Regions from separate parts of the Marinobacterium sp. xm-d-579 genome, predicted to be linked through region 2. Evidence: predicted binding sites of a transcription regulator. Region 2 holds the regulator's gene; each other region holds the start of a gene.
What was found. The regulator sigma-54, encoded in region 2, starts transcription at its own class of promoters, with help from an activator protein. The targets are predictions, from matches to a motif close to TGGCACNNNNNTTGCTNT.
Positions count from the first base shown of each region.

Region 1: a site for sigma-54 is predicted at 1,870-1,887, ahead of XMD579_RS03725 (amino acid ABC transporter substrate-binding protein). Genes of this name have one in related genera too.
Region 3: a site for sigma-54 is predicted at 1,595-1,612, ahead of glnL (nitrogen regulation protein NR(II)). Genes of this name have one in related genera too.

Region 1 covers NZ_WBYP01000001.1:718,599-722,821, reverse strand. The annotation lists gene XMD579_RS03730 (amino acid ABC transporter permease) at 1-738, opposite strand, end outside; gene XMD579_RS03725 (amino acid ABC transporter substrate-binding protein) at 813-1,829, opposite strand; gene glnE (bifunctional [glutamate--ammonia ligase]-adenylyl-L-tyrosine phosphorylase/[glutamate--ammonia-ligase] adenylyltransferase) at 2,165-4,223, shown strand, end outside.
Region 2 covers NZ_WBYP01000001.1:230,347-234,569, reverse strand. The annotation lists gene XMD579_RS01245 (HPr family phosphocarrier protein) at 1-117, opposite strand, end outside; gene rapZ (RNase adapter RapZ) at 126-986, opposite strand; gene XMD579_RS01235 (PTS sugar transporter subunit IIA) at 989-1,447, opposite strand; gene hpf (ribosome hibernation-promoting factor, HPF/YfiA family) at 1,460-1,750, opposite strand; gene XMD579_RS01225 (RNA polymerase factor sigma-54) at 1,803-3,302, opposite strand; gene lptB (LPS export ABC transporter ATP-binding protein) at 3,333-4,058, opposite strand; gene lptA (lipopolysaccharide transport periplasmic protein LptA) at 4,061-4,223, opposite strand, start outside.
Region 3 covers NZ_WBYP01000004.1:343,273-347,495, reverse strand. The annotation lists gene glnA (glutamate--ammonia ligase) at 1-1,358, shown strand, start outside; gene glnL (nitrogen regulation protein NR(II)) at 1,683-2,738, shown strand; gene glnG (nitrogen regulation protein NR(I)) at 2,740-4,149, shown strand; gene trmL (tRNA (uridine(34)/cytosine(34)/5-carboxymethylaminomethyluridine(34)-2'-O)-methyltransferase TrmL) at 4,195-4,223, shown strand, end outside.

The DNA of each region.
Region 1 (4,223 bases), 490 kb from region 2:
CGCTGCAACAATTAATGGAAATAGAATCACCATGGCGATGCTGGTCTTCAGCACAGGGAACTGTTGGCCGGTCAGCTCTTGACGTTTTTTGGCCCAGCGACGCAGTACAAAAATTCCTGCAACGGCAGCGCCTAAAGCGATCCAGACCAAAGATGATAGATCGCCGCCAATCAGTTTAGGTAGGTAGAGGCCGCGAACGTTGAGGAACACAGCTTCGCCTAAACTCAAGCTTTGGCGAGCGCCAGGCAGACTGGATAGAACGGCGAAGTACCAGAAGAACACCTGTAGCAGAAGCGGTACGTTTCGGAAGATTTCTACATAGACCAGAGCAATCTTACGAATCAACCAGTTATGCGAGAAGTGCGCCACACCAAAGATAAATCCAAGTAGCGTCGCGAAGAAGATACCGATGGCCGAGACCAAAAGGGTGTTTAAGAAACCGACAACAAATATTCGTCCGTAGGTGTCGGTCGACTCAAAGGAGATCAACGACATCAAGACATCATAGCCTGCAGCTGCGCCTAAGAAGTCGAAACCGGTTTTGATCCCCGTCGCTTCCATGTTGGCCAGCGTGTTGCCAATGATGGTGCCAAAGAAATAGAGCAACCCAGCGACCAGTGCGATCTGATAGAAGAAACCGCGGATGCGTGGGTTGTTATAAAAGGCGTTGGAGGTGGTTCCGGAGCTCGATTTACGGCTCGCTGACTTAACCTCTTCAATGGTTTTTTGTTTGAACATTGAATTAACCTAAAAATAGAGTGCTTTCACGCAGAAAGGGGCACTGTTGTGCCCCTTTTTAGATCGCTTCGGTTTTAGCGCATAGCTGGTGCGTATAGGATACCGCCATCACGCCAAGACGCGTTGATACCACGTGCTAGCTTAAGTGGTGAATCCATACCCACGTTACGCTCAAACGACTCTGAGTAGTTACCTACTTGAGTGATGATGTTGTAAGCCCAGTCAGCACTTAGACCTAGGTTAGCACCTAGTTCACCTTCAGCACCTAGTAGACGCTTGTTAGCTGGGTTGCCGTTCGCTTTCATGTCAGCTGCGTTTGCAGAAGTGACCTTCTGCTCTTCTGCTTCGATCATTGCGTTTAGAGACCACTTAACAATGTTGAACCACTGGTCATCGCCTTGACGAACTACTGGGCCTAGAGGCTCTTTAGAGATAACTTCGGGAAGAATCACTGCATTGCCTGGGTTAGCTAGACCGATACGAAGTGCCGCTAGCTGAGAACCGTCTGATGTTAGGAAGTCACAACGACCTGATTCGAAACCTTGACGAGTTTGGTCAGAGGTATCGAAAGTAACCGCTTTGTATGACATGCCGTTCTCACGGAAGTAGTCAGCGATTGCAAGCTCAGTAGAGGTACCCGCTTGGATACATGCGTTTGCACCGTCTAGCTCAGTTGCGCTTGATACGCCTAGGTCTTTCATGACCATGAATGACGCACCGTCGTAGTAGTTAGTACCAGCAAAGTTGATACCTAGTGATGTATCACGAGTGTGAGTCCAAGTCGTGTTACGAGATAGCATGTCGATTTCGCCAGACGCTAGCGCAGTGAAACGCTCTTTAGCGGTTAGCGGTTTGTATTGAACAGCTTCTGAATCGCCAAGTACTGCAGCTGCAACCGCACGACACATATCAACGTCGAGACCGCTCCATTTGCCGTTCTCATCTTTTTGAGAGAAGCCTGCAAGACCAGTAGATACACCACAAGTTAGGGTGCCACGGCTCTTAACATCGTCAAGAGTAGCTGCTTGAACTGCACCAGCAGTCATTGTTGCAGCAAGGATAGAAGCGGTTAGTAAAGCTTTCTTAGCCATTATGTAGATCCTCTTTTGAGTAGGTTGTTGTTCTTTTTCCACAGCAACTAGTGTGCCAACAATTTTCAGTGAGTCATTTTCATCGACATTCATCGTTAAAAATTGTCTGAAAGTTACGGTATAACGGGGTGTTTTGATCAAATAATCTTTAATACCCAACGCCAGCACTCTGCTTACTCGTTTAAGATTGTGTCATTCTGACTCAAAGGTCAATACTAAAGTAGGGCTTAAATTGAGCTTTTGCACAGTATTGGTGCAATTTGATTTAAGTCCTGTTCCTCTTATAACTGAACGCAGTATATTAGTCCTATTGGCAAGATTTCGGAGTGGTTTGAGTGACAGCGATATTGAATGACTACCTAGAAAAACAGCAGCAAAAGGTTTCAGCAGCAAGAGATCTGCTTGAATCAGATCACAATCGGTTGGCGGAGTTAGATCGAGTGCTATTGGGATCTGACTATGTTGCGGATCAGCTGCAGCGTCATCCCGAATTGATTGAGCAGTTAAACCTTGATGTTGGTGAGCTTCCAACAGGTGCTTTAACAGCGCAAGTGTTGGCGGCTGTTGAAGCTGTGGGGAGTGAAGAGGCACTGAGTGTTGCGCTGCGTCGCCTGCGTCGATTGGCCATGGTTAGAATTATTTGGCGCGACTTGAACCGATTGGCCGATCTAACAGAAACCACCCGGATGCTCTCCGAACTGGCCGATGCCACTACTGATGCAGCATTGAATTGGCTGCACCAAGATCTAGTCAAAGATCTGGGTGAGCCAATGGACTCTGATGGAAATTTGCAACGCATGGCCGTCATTGGAATGGGCAAATTGGGGGCACATGAGCTCAATCTCTCCTCGGATATCGACCTGATGTTTACCTTCCCCGCCAATGGCGAAACCCAAGGTGGCCGCCGTTCACTATCCAACCAAGAGTTCTTTACACGACTGGGTAAAAGATTGATTCGTGTTTTAGATGCCCCCACAGCCGAGGGCTTTGTATTCCGTGTCGATATGCGTCTGCGTCCGTTTGGATCTTCTGGTCCATTGGTTGCCAGTTTTGATGCCATGGAGCAGTACTACCAGACACAGGGGCGTGAGTGGGAGCGTTATGCGTTGATTAAAGCGCGTATCATCGCGGGTGATAAGGAAGCTGGCGCCCAGTTGATGCAGGATCTGCGCCCCTTTGTCTATCGTAAGTACATTGACTACAGCGCCTTTGAATCTTTGCGTGAAATGAAAGGGATGATTGAGCGTGAGAACCGTTTAAAGGGTCGTGAGAATAACGTTAAGTTGGGAGCCGGAGGTATTCGCGAGGTTGAGTTCATCGCTCAAGCCTTTCAGCTAATCCGCGGCGGGCGTGATACACGTTTGCAGCAACGAGAGTTGTGCAACATATTGCCACTTCTCCCAGAGGTAGTCGGCATTCCAGACGTGGTTGTGACAGAGCTAACCCATGCCTACGTCTTCCTGCGTAATGTGGAACATGCGATTCAGGCGCAAGCCGATAAGCAGACCCAAGAGCTACCAGCTGATGATCTCGGTATGCAGCGCCTTGCCTACTCCATGGGCTTTACGAGTCCAGAGGCGCTTTTAACAGAGCTAAATGAGCATCGAAGTCGAGTCTCACAGCACTTTGCAGATGTTATTGCACCGGTGGATCAGGAAGGCAATGCCGAGCAAACTGAGAGCGATGCGCATCTTACGGGCCTCTGGCATGAGGAGTTTGCAGATCAGGAGGCGCTGGCTCACTATCTGACAGAGCTGGGTTACAGCGAAACCGATCGAGCGTTGAAGGCACTGGTATCGCTGCGCCAGTTAAGAACGGTACAGGCGTTGCAAAATGTCGGGCAGGAGCGTTTGTTGGATCTGCTGCCTCGTTTGCTCCGGGATCTGTCGGGCGTGGAAAACGCAGAAGAGACTTTGGAGCGGGTTTTGCAGCTGATTCAAGCTGTAGTGCGTCGTTCAGCCTATCTTCTTCTGCTAGCCGAAAACCCCAGTGCTCGAGCGCAGTTGGTAAAGCTCTGTTCAGCCAGTCCATGGTTTGCAGAGAAGTTAGCTCATCAACCGGTCCTTCTTGATGAGCTGATTGATGCATCATCACTGTTCAATCCACCGGACGCACAAGCTTTATCCAATGAGTTACGACAGCAGTTGATGCGTATCCCAGAGGATGACATTGAGCAGTTAATGGAAGCGCTGCGTTACTTTAGAAATGCCCATATTCTGCGAGTGGCTGCTGCGGATATAACTGGTGCTTTGCCTCTGATGAAAGTGAGTGATTACTTAACCTGGCTAGCAGAAGCGATTCTCCAGGCGGTTTTGGAGATCGCATGGCGAGATATGACAACCAAATATGGCACGCCGCAGCGATCGGCAGGCGTTCCATGCGATCAAGACTTTG
Region 2 (4,223 bases):
GCCATCTTTTGTGATTTTGATGTCACAACCAAACTTACCTGTTACGCCAATAAGTTTAGCCGCTGCACGCGCGTGTAGTCCCAATTTGTTGATTATAGTAACGTTTTTTTCAATCATTGCGAAACTTATTCTGATAATTCTCGATGGCGTACTTGGATGTTATCCATTCTGTCAGCAAAGCGAGATGCAAGGCTCTCCGCAATGTATACAGAGCGATGTTGGCCGCCCGTGCAACCAATGCCAACAGTAACATAGCTTCGATTATTTGTTTTGAAATGGGGAATCCACTTCACAATGAACTGCTCTATGTCATTAATCATTTCAATCACTTCATCGGAAGCGTTGAGAAACGTTTTAACCGGTTCATCTTTCCCAGAGAGAGGGCGCAACTCTACAAACCAGTAGGGGTTAGGAAGCACCCTGACGTCAAAGCTGAAATCAACATCTAATGGAACGCCGTGTTTGAAACCAAAGGATTCAAACTGTAAAGAGAGCGCTTGCTCTTTACGCTGTGCGACCCTCAATTTAATGGTGTCACGCAGTTCATAGAGTGAAAGCCGAGTGGTATCAACTCTCATGTCCGCAGAGCTTGCGATAGGTTCAAGCAGATCTCGTTCTAAGGCTATTGCCTCTTCCAGTCCAACATCTTGGTTGCTCAGCGGGTGTTTTCTTCGAGTGGCGCTGTACCGTTTCAATAGGGTCGCTTCTGATGCGTCAAGATACGTGATCTCTATGCCTATATCTTCTCTAGCCCTCAAGGATTCCATGATCTCTGGGAAGGCTTTTAGGTCGGTATGCTGATTGCGGGCATCAATGCTCACAGCAATCAGAGGTGCGTTATTCTGGTCGTTAAGCATCTGCTCGACCAACGCTGGCAATAGCGTCGCCGGTAGGTTGTCTATGCAATAGAACCCAACATCTTCAAGTGCTTGCAAGGCGGTACTCTTCCCTGAACCACTGCGACCCGAGATAACAACGACTCTCATGATCAGACCTTTGATAGCTCAGTTGCTTTATTGAGTAGGGCCTCAGAATTCGTGCAGTCTCTGAGAGAATTGAGGGCTTCGGGCTTGCTGAACAGCTCGGCTAAACCAGCCAGTGTCTTAAGGTGCTCATCATTTCCATCATCGGGCACGATCAGTGCGCAGACAAGATCGACCGGCGCTGAATCGATTGAATCAAAATCGACACCGTCATCAAGTGTGATTAAGCAGGCGGATGCTGTTGAACAGCCCGGAATTCGACAGTGGGGTATACCCACGCCAGAGCCAATTCCTGTACTGCCTAATCGTTCACGATTAAGAAGGCCTGTAAAAATTTCATCTTCTGTTACGCCATCAACTGAAGAGGCCAGCTTTTCGCTGGCCACTTGTAGAAGGCGTTTTTTACTGGCGACTGACTCCCGGCAGGCGGTTGTTTCAGTCGTCAGTAGGTCACCTAGTTGCATGTTGTCGTTCGTTTATTTGTGAGATTTCATTTTTTCTTTATGCTTGATGATTTGGCGATCAAGCTTATCCACTAAGCCATCAATCGCTGCATACATGTCATCATGCTCATCAGAAGCGACCACTTGGCCACCGGCTAAGTGAACATCAGCCTCGGCTTTTTTACCCTGCTTTTCGACACTGAGAGTAACTTGTACATTCTGAATGTTGTCGAAGTGACGTTCTAGCTTATCGAACTTGTTACGTACGTATTCACTTAGAGCTTCAGTCAGGTCCACGTGATGACCAGTAATATTTATCTGCATATGACTTCTCCTCGTCTTAGGCGGAGTGAAAAAATGAGGCCGCCCACCTCAATTAAACCAAACGCTTTCTCTCATTTGAAGGTGGAATGTTGAGAACTTCGCGATATTTAGCAATGGTTCGTCTTGCAACATTCACCCCCTCTTCATCTAGTAGTGTAGCAAGCTTACTGTCACTTAGTGGCTTGCGAGGGTCTTCTTCTGAAATTAATTTTTTAATGATTGCTCGAATCGCAGTTGATGATGCACCACTGCCGTCACTGGTAGCCACCTGACTCGAAAAGAAATATTTCAATTCAAAGACACCGCGCGGGGTGTGCATGTATTTTCGAGTTGTAACACGGGAGATGGTGGATTCATGTAGATCAACGGCTTCAGCAATGTCGTGAAGAATAAGAGGCTTCATCGCCTGTTCACCCTGCTCGAGAAAACCGATCTGTCTAGTAACGATCTCCGTTGAGACCTTTAAGAGGGTCTCATTGCGGCTTTGTAAGCTCTTTATGAACCAGCGTGCATCCTGGAGATGGTCTTTTAAAAATTGGTTCTCCGCGGAGTTGTCTGCACGTTTAATCATGCCTGAGTAGACATCATTGATACGTAGTTCAGGGACTACGTCGTTATTGAGAGTGAGTGTCCACTCCCCCGCGCGTTTACGCACGATCACGTCCGGTACGATGTAATCAGTATCACCCAGATCTAAAGAGTCTCCTGGTGTTGGGTTAAGTGATTGAATCAACCTAACCACCTCTGACAGTTGCTCCTCTTTGAGCCTCATACGGCGCATCAAAGATTTAAAATCTCGACTGCCCAACAGGTTTAAATAGTCGGTCGCTAGGCGCAGTGACTCTGCGCGCCAAGGTGTCTCTATGGGTAGCTGTCTTAACTGGATTTTCAAACACTCTGCAAGATCACGGGCACCGACACCGGGTGGGTCAAACTGTTGAATGCGGTGAAGTACTGTCTCCACCTCATCCATTTCCACTTCAAAAAAGAGTTCAGGTAGCTCCTCTTGGCAGCTGAGAAGAATGTCCTGCAGATCGGTGATCAGATAGCCACGATCATCGATAGAGTCAATAATCATCTCAGCAATGTATCGATCAACATCGCTGAAATTAACCAGATTCAGTTGCCAATTAAGGTGGTCTTGGATGGTTTCAACCGCAGCGTCATTATCACCTGGCATCCAATCATCATCACGATTGGAATTTGAAGAGCTTTGGTAAGTATCGTCCCATTGACTGTCGGTTGAAAGCTGTTCAGGTATGTCATCAGTAGACCAGCTATCTTCCGGCTGAGACGATTCGAACGTCTCTTCGATCTCTGAATTAGATTGGGTCTCATCTGAGGTTGATGACTCTTTTTGCTCAATGCTTTGAGAGTTCTCTTCACTCTGATCTTCTTCATCGGCTACCTCCAGTAGTGGGTTACTATCGAGTGCCTCTTGAATCTCTGTCTGTAGCTCTAAGGAGGAGAGTTGCAGCAATTTGATCGCTTGCTGCAATTGTGGGGTCATGGACAGGTTCTGTCCGACTTTGAGCTGTAAAGAGTGCTTCATTAAAATGATAATTACTTAAAAGTGTGAGAGTTACAAGCGAAAATCATTGCCCAGATAAGCCTCTTTAACGGCTTGATTCATCATGATCTGCTCAGGCTCACCCTCTGCAAGAATGTTACCCTCACTAACGATGTAAGCCCGTTCGCAAATGTCGAGAGTCTCTCTGACATTGTGATCGGTTATCAGGACGCCAATACCTCGATCTTTAAGGTGCCTGATGGTCTGTTTGATGTCGCTGACAGAGATGGGGTCTACACCAGCAAAAGGCTCGTCCAGTAGGATGAAGTCAGGGTCGTTTGCTAGGGCTCTTGCAATCTCAACTCGGCGTCTCTCACCCCCAGATAGGACCATCCCTTTGGACTCTTTGATGTGAGTGATATGGAACTCTTCTAGTAGAGATTGAGCTTTCTCGTGTTGTTGATCTTTGGTCAGGTCTTTTCTCTGCTCCAGTATGGCCATCAGGTTATCGTAGACACTCAGCTTTCTGAATACAGAGGCCTCTTGCGGAAGATAGCCTAAGCCGCGTTTTGCGCGCTCATGAATAGGCATTCTAGTGACGTCGTCGCCATTGAGACGAATGTTGCCTCGATCCGCTCTGACCAGACCTACAATCATATAGAAGCAGGTTGTCTTACCCGCACCGTTGGGCCCAAGCAATCCGATAATCTCACCAGGCTCAACAGTGACGGACACATCTTGAATAACAGAGCGTCCTTTGTAGCTTTTGGCTAGGTGGAGGGCTTCGAGTGAACTCATGGTTAATTATCTTTTTTAGGCTGAAGAACCATTTTGACACGCTGGCTTCCGCTCTCACTGCTAAAGGCTTTTACTTTAGAGTTCGCCATGTCGTAATTAATTTTAGCCCCAGTGAACTCGTCACCACCCTGAGTCACTCTAGCGTTCCCCGTAATTAACAGCAGT
Region 3 (4,223 bases), on a different contig from region 2:
TCGACCTTCGCTTTACAGACTCTAAAGGTAAAGAGCAGCACGTAACTATCCCAGTTCACGAAATGGGTGACGACTTCTTCGAAGACGGCAAAATGTTTGATGGCTCATCTATCCAAGGTTGGAAGGGTATTAACGACTCTGACATGATCCTTCGTCCAGATGACTCTTCATCTATCGTTGATCCATTCTCTGAAGATGCAACAGTCATCATCCGTTGTGACATCGTTGAGCCTGCTACAGGTCTTGGTTACGAGCGTGATCCACGTTCTGTTGCTAAGCGTGCAGAAGAGTACCTGAAATCAACAGGTATCGCTGACAGCGCTATGTTCGGTCCAGAGCCAGAGTTCTTCGTATTTGACGAAGTTCACTTCCACTCTGACATGTCTGGTTGTGGCTACACTGTATCTTCTGAAGAAGCTGCATGGTCTTCTAACAGCAAATTCGAAGGCGGTAACACAGGTCACCGTCCACGCGTTAAAGGCGGTTACTTCCCAGTACCACCAGTAGACTCTCTACACGATCTTCGTGCTGCAATGTGTGACGCGATGACAGCGATGGGTCTGCACGTAGAAGTACACCACCACGAAGTAGCAACTGCTGGTCAGTGTGAAATCGGTGTGGCAGGTAACACCCTTGTTAAGAAAGCTGACGAAGTTCAGATTCTTAAGTACGCAGTTCACAACGTTGCTCACGCTTACGGTAAAACAGCTACGTTCATGCCTAAGCCAATCGTTGGTGACAACGGCTCTGGTATGCACGTTCACCAGTCTCTATCTAAAGGCGGTGTTAACATCTTCGCTGGCGACGCATACGCGGGCCTATCTGAAGAAGCTCTTTACTACATCGGCGGTATCATCAAGCACGCTAAAGCGCTTAACGCTCTATGTAACCCAGGTACTAACTCGTACAAGCGTCTTGTTCCAGGCTTCGAAGCACCAGTTATGCTAGCTTACTCAGCTCGTAACCGTTCAGCTTCTATCCGTATCCCATACGTAACTAGCCCTAAAGGCCGTCGTATCGAGACACGCTTCCCTGATCCAATCGCTAACCCATACCTAGCGTTCTCTGCGCTAATGATGGCGGGTCTTGACGGTATCCAGAACAAGATCCACCCTGGCGATGCAGCAGACAAAGACCTTTACGATCTACCAGCTGAAGAAGCTGCTCAGATCCCACAGGTTTGTTCTTCACTAGAAGAAGCTCTGGACGCTCTAGAAGCTGATCACGAGTTCCTAACTCGCGGCGGCGTATTCACTGAAGACATGCTAAACGCTTACATCGAACTTAAGCGTGAAGAGTGTGCTCAAGTGAGCCAGACAACTCACCCAATCGAATACGATCTTTACTACTCAGTTTAAGATCTTATCGATTCAAAAAACCCGGCACCTGCCGGGTTTTTTATGTTCAGGACGAACGGTATCCTGCTAGCAAAAGGATGTGCAGGAGCAGGGCATGCCAGGACGAACGGTATCCTGCAGGCGCATGGATGCGCACAAAACACCTCGCACCAAAATGGTGCATAATATCTTCATATATGCCATTCTATTGTGCATGCTAAAACTCAAAAGCCCGTGGTTACTGGGTTTCGCTGAGTTGGCAACCTTTTTGCTTATTAAGTAGAGCTATTAAGGCTTAACGTTAGAGTAGAGCTGTTAAGTCATCAAAACCCTTGGGAATACCTAATGTTCGGATCGCAACAGTACAAATTGATTCTTGAAAACCTCAATACGGCTGTATTGGTACTGGGGCAGAAGTTCGAGTTGAAGTATATGAATCCGGCCGCTGAGGTTCTGTTAGAGGGTAGCTTTAAACGCTTAAAAAATTCACACATCGAGTATCTCTTTATTGGTTCCGAAGAGGAGCTCAAGCTATTAGAGAGTGTCTCTGCGACGGGACAGCATGTCAGTAAACGCGAAGCCGCTCTGATTACCTTTGGTGGTAACGAGTTGATGACGGATTACACCATCTCAAGGTTACCGAATGGGTTTCTACTGATGGAGTTGCACCCACGTGATCGCCTGGTTCGAATTGAGCGTGAAGAGGAGATGTTGAATCGACATGCCACCGCCAAAGTGCTTGTGCGTGGCTTGGCACATGAGATCAAGAACCCGTTGGGCGGGATTCGCGGCTCTGCACAGTTGCTAGAGCGCGAGCTGGATGATGAGGGGCTTAAAGAGTTCACCGGAATTATCATCGATGAAGCGGATCGGTTAAGAAATCTGGTGGATCGTCTGATGGGGCCTTACAAGAAGCCCAACATACACCCGGTGAACATTCACGAGGTGCTCGAGCGTGTGCGTGCTCTGATTGAAGTTGAAAGCGAGCAAGAGATTCAGTTGGTTCGTGACTACGACCCAAGTCTGCCGGAGTTTAACGGCGACAGTGAACAGTTGATCCAAGCGGTTTTAAACATCTGCAGAAATGCGATGCAGGCCCTGAAAGAGTCTGAAACAGCCGCTCCGCAAATCCGTATGAAAACACGAGCGCTCAGACGAATTACGCTGGGCGCAGAGCAGCATCGACTGGTCTGCTGCGTAGAGATTATCGATAACGGTCCGGGCATACCAAAGGATCTTTTAGATTCCGTGTTCTATCCGATGGTGACCGGTCGTGCGGAAGGGTCTGGGTTGGGACTATCGATTGCCCAATCTGTTATTGGTCAGCACCAGGGTTTAATCGAGGTCGCCTCGAAACCCAGTACAACAAATTTTAAAATTTTAATTCCTTTGGAGAGTTGAGATGGCTAAGCCAGCAACCGTTTGGATAGTAGATGATGATCGCTCAATACGTTGGGTTTTAGAGAAAGCGATCTCTGGCAGTGGCTTGGCGACAGAAGTGTTTGAGTCGGGCGATGCGTTGCTGCGTAAAATTAAGCGTGAACAGCCTGATGTGATTATCAGCGATATTCGTATGCCGGGCATTGATGGTCTTGAGATGCTAGAGCAGCTTCAAGCTGATTATGCAGACATTCCGACTATCATCATGACCGCTCACTCAGATTTAGATTCCGCGGTTGCCTCTTATCAAGGTGGTGCCTTTGAGTACTTGCCTAAGCCATTTGATATTGATGAGGCGGTAGCGCTGGTTCAGCGAGCGGTGCAGCACGTTGAAGAGCAGCGTCAACAAACCGAAGTGATTGTTGAAGATGATACACCTGAGATCATTGGTGAGGCGCCGGCTATGCAGGAGGTGTTCCGTGCCATTGGTCGTCTGTCTCATTCCCCGATTACTGTATTGATCAATGGTGAGTCTGGTACAGGTAAAGAGCTGGTGGCCCATGCTCTGCATCGCCACAGTCCGCGTGCGGGTAATGAGTTTATTCCATTGAACATGGCGGCTATTCCACATGACTTGATTGAGTCTGAACTGTTCGGGCATGAAAAGGGTGCCTTTACCGGAGCTCAAGCTTCGCGCCGTGGCCGTTTTGAACAGGCCGATGGTGGCACACTGTTCCTTGATGAGATCGGCGATATGCCTGCGGATACTCAAACTCGACTCTTGCGTGTTCTTGCTGACGGTGAGTTCTACCGTGTCGGTGGTCATACACCGGTTAAAGTTGATGTTCGAATCATTGCGGCAACCCATCAAAACCTAGAGAACCTCGTTAAAGAGGGTAAGTTTCGTGAGGATCTGTTCCACCGTCTAAACGTGATTCGAGTTCACATCCCCTCGTTAAATGAGCGTCGTGAAGATATTCCTCGTCTCGCTCGCCACTTTTTGTCACGTTCGGCGAAAGAGCTGGGCGTTGAGACTAAGATTCTTAAGCCGGAAACAGAGCGTTTTCTGCGCGATCTGACTTGGCCAGGTAATGTGCGACAGCTGGAAAACACCTGTCGCTGGATTACCGTGATGGCGTCTGGTCGAGAGGTTCTTGTCTCTGATTTACCACCAGAGCTTCTAGAGTCCTCAAATGAACGCCCTGTTGTTCATGGTAATTGGGAACAAGCACTGCGTGGCTGGGCTGATCAGCGTCTCTTTGAAGGGGAGAGGGGCATCCTCAAAGAGGCTGAACGTCAGTTTGAGCAGGTGTTGATAGAGACTGCGCTTAAACATACGGGTGGCCGTAAACGTGATGCGTCTGAACTTTTAGGCTGGGGGCGAAATACCCTAACCCGCAAGCTAAAAGAGCTGGGTATTGAGGCGGATTAGAGTCGCTTAATGCTACAATCGGCATCTAACAGTTTAGGTGCCGATATGCTTCACGTTGCTCTTTACGAACCCGA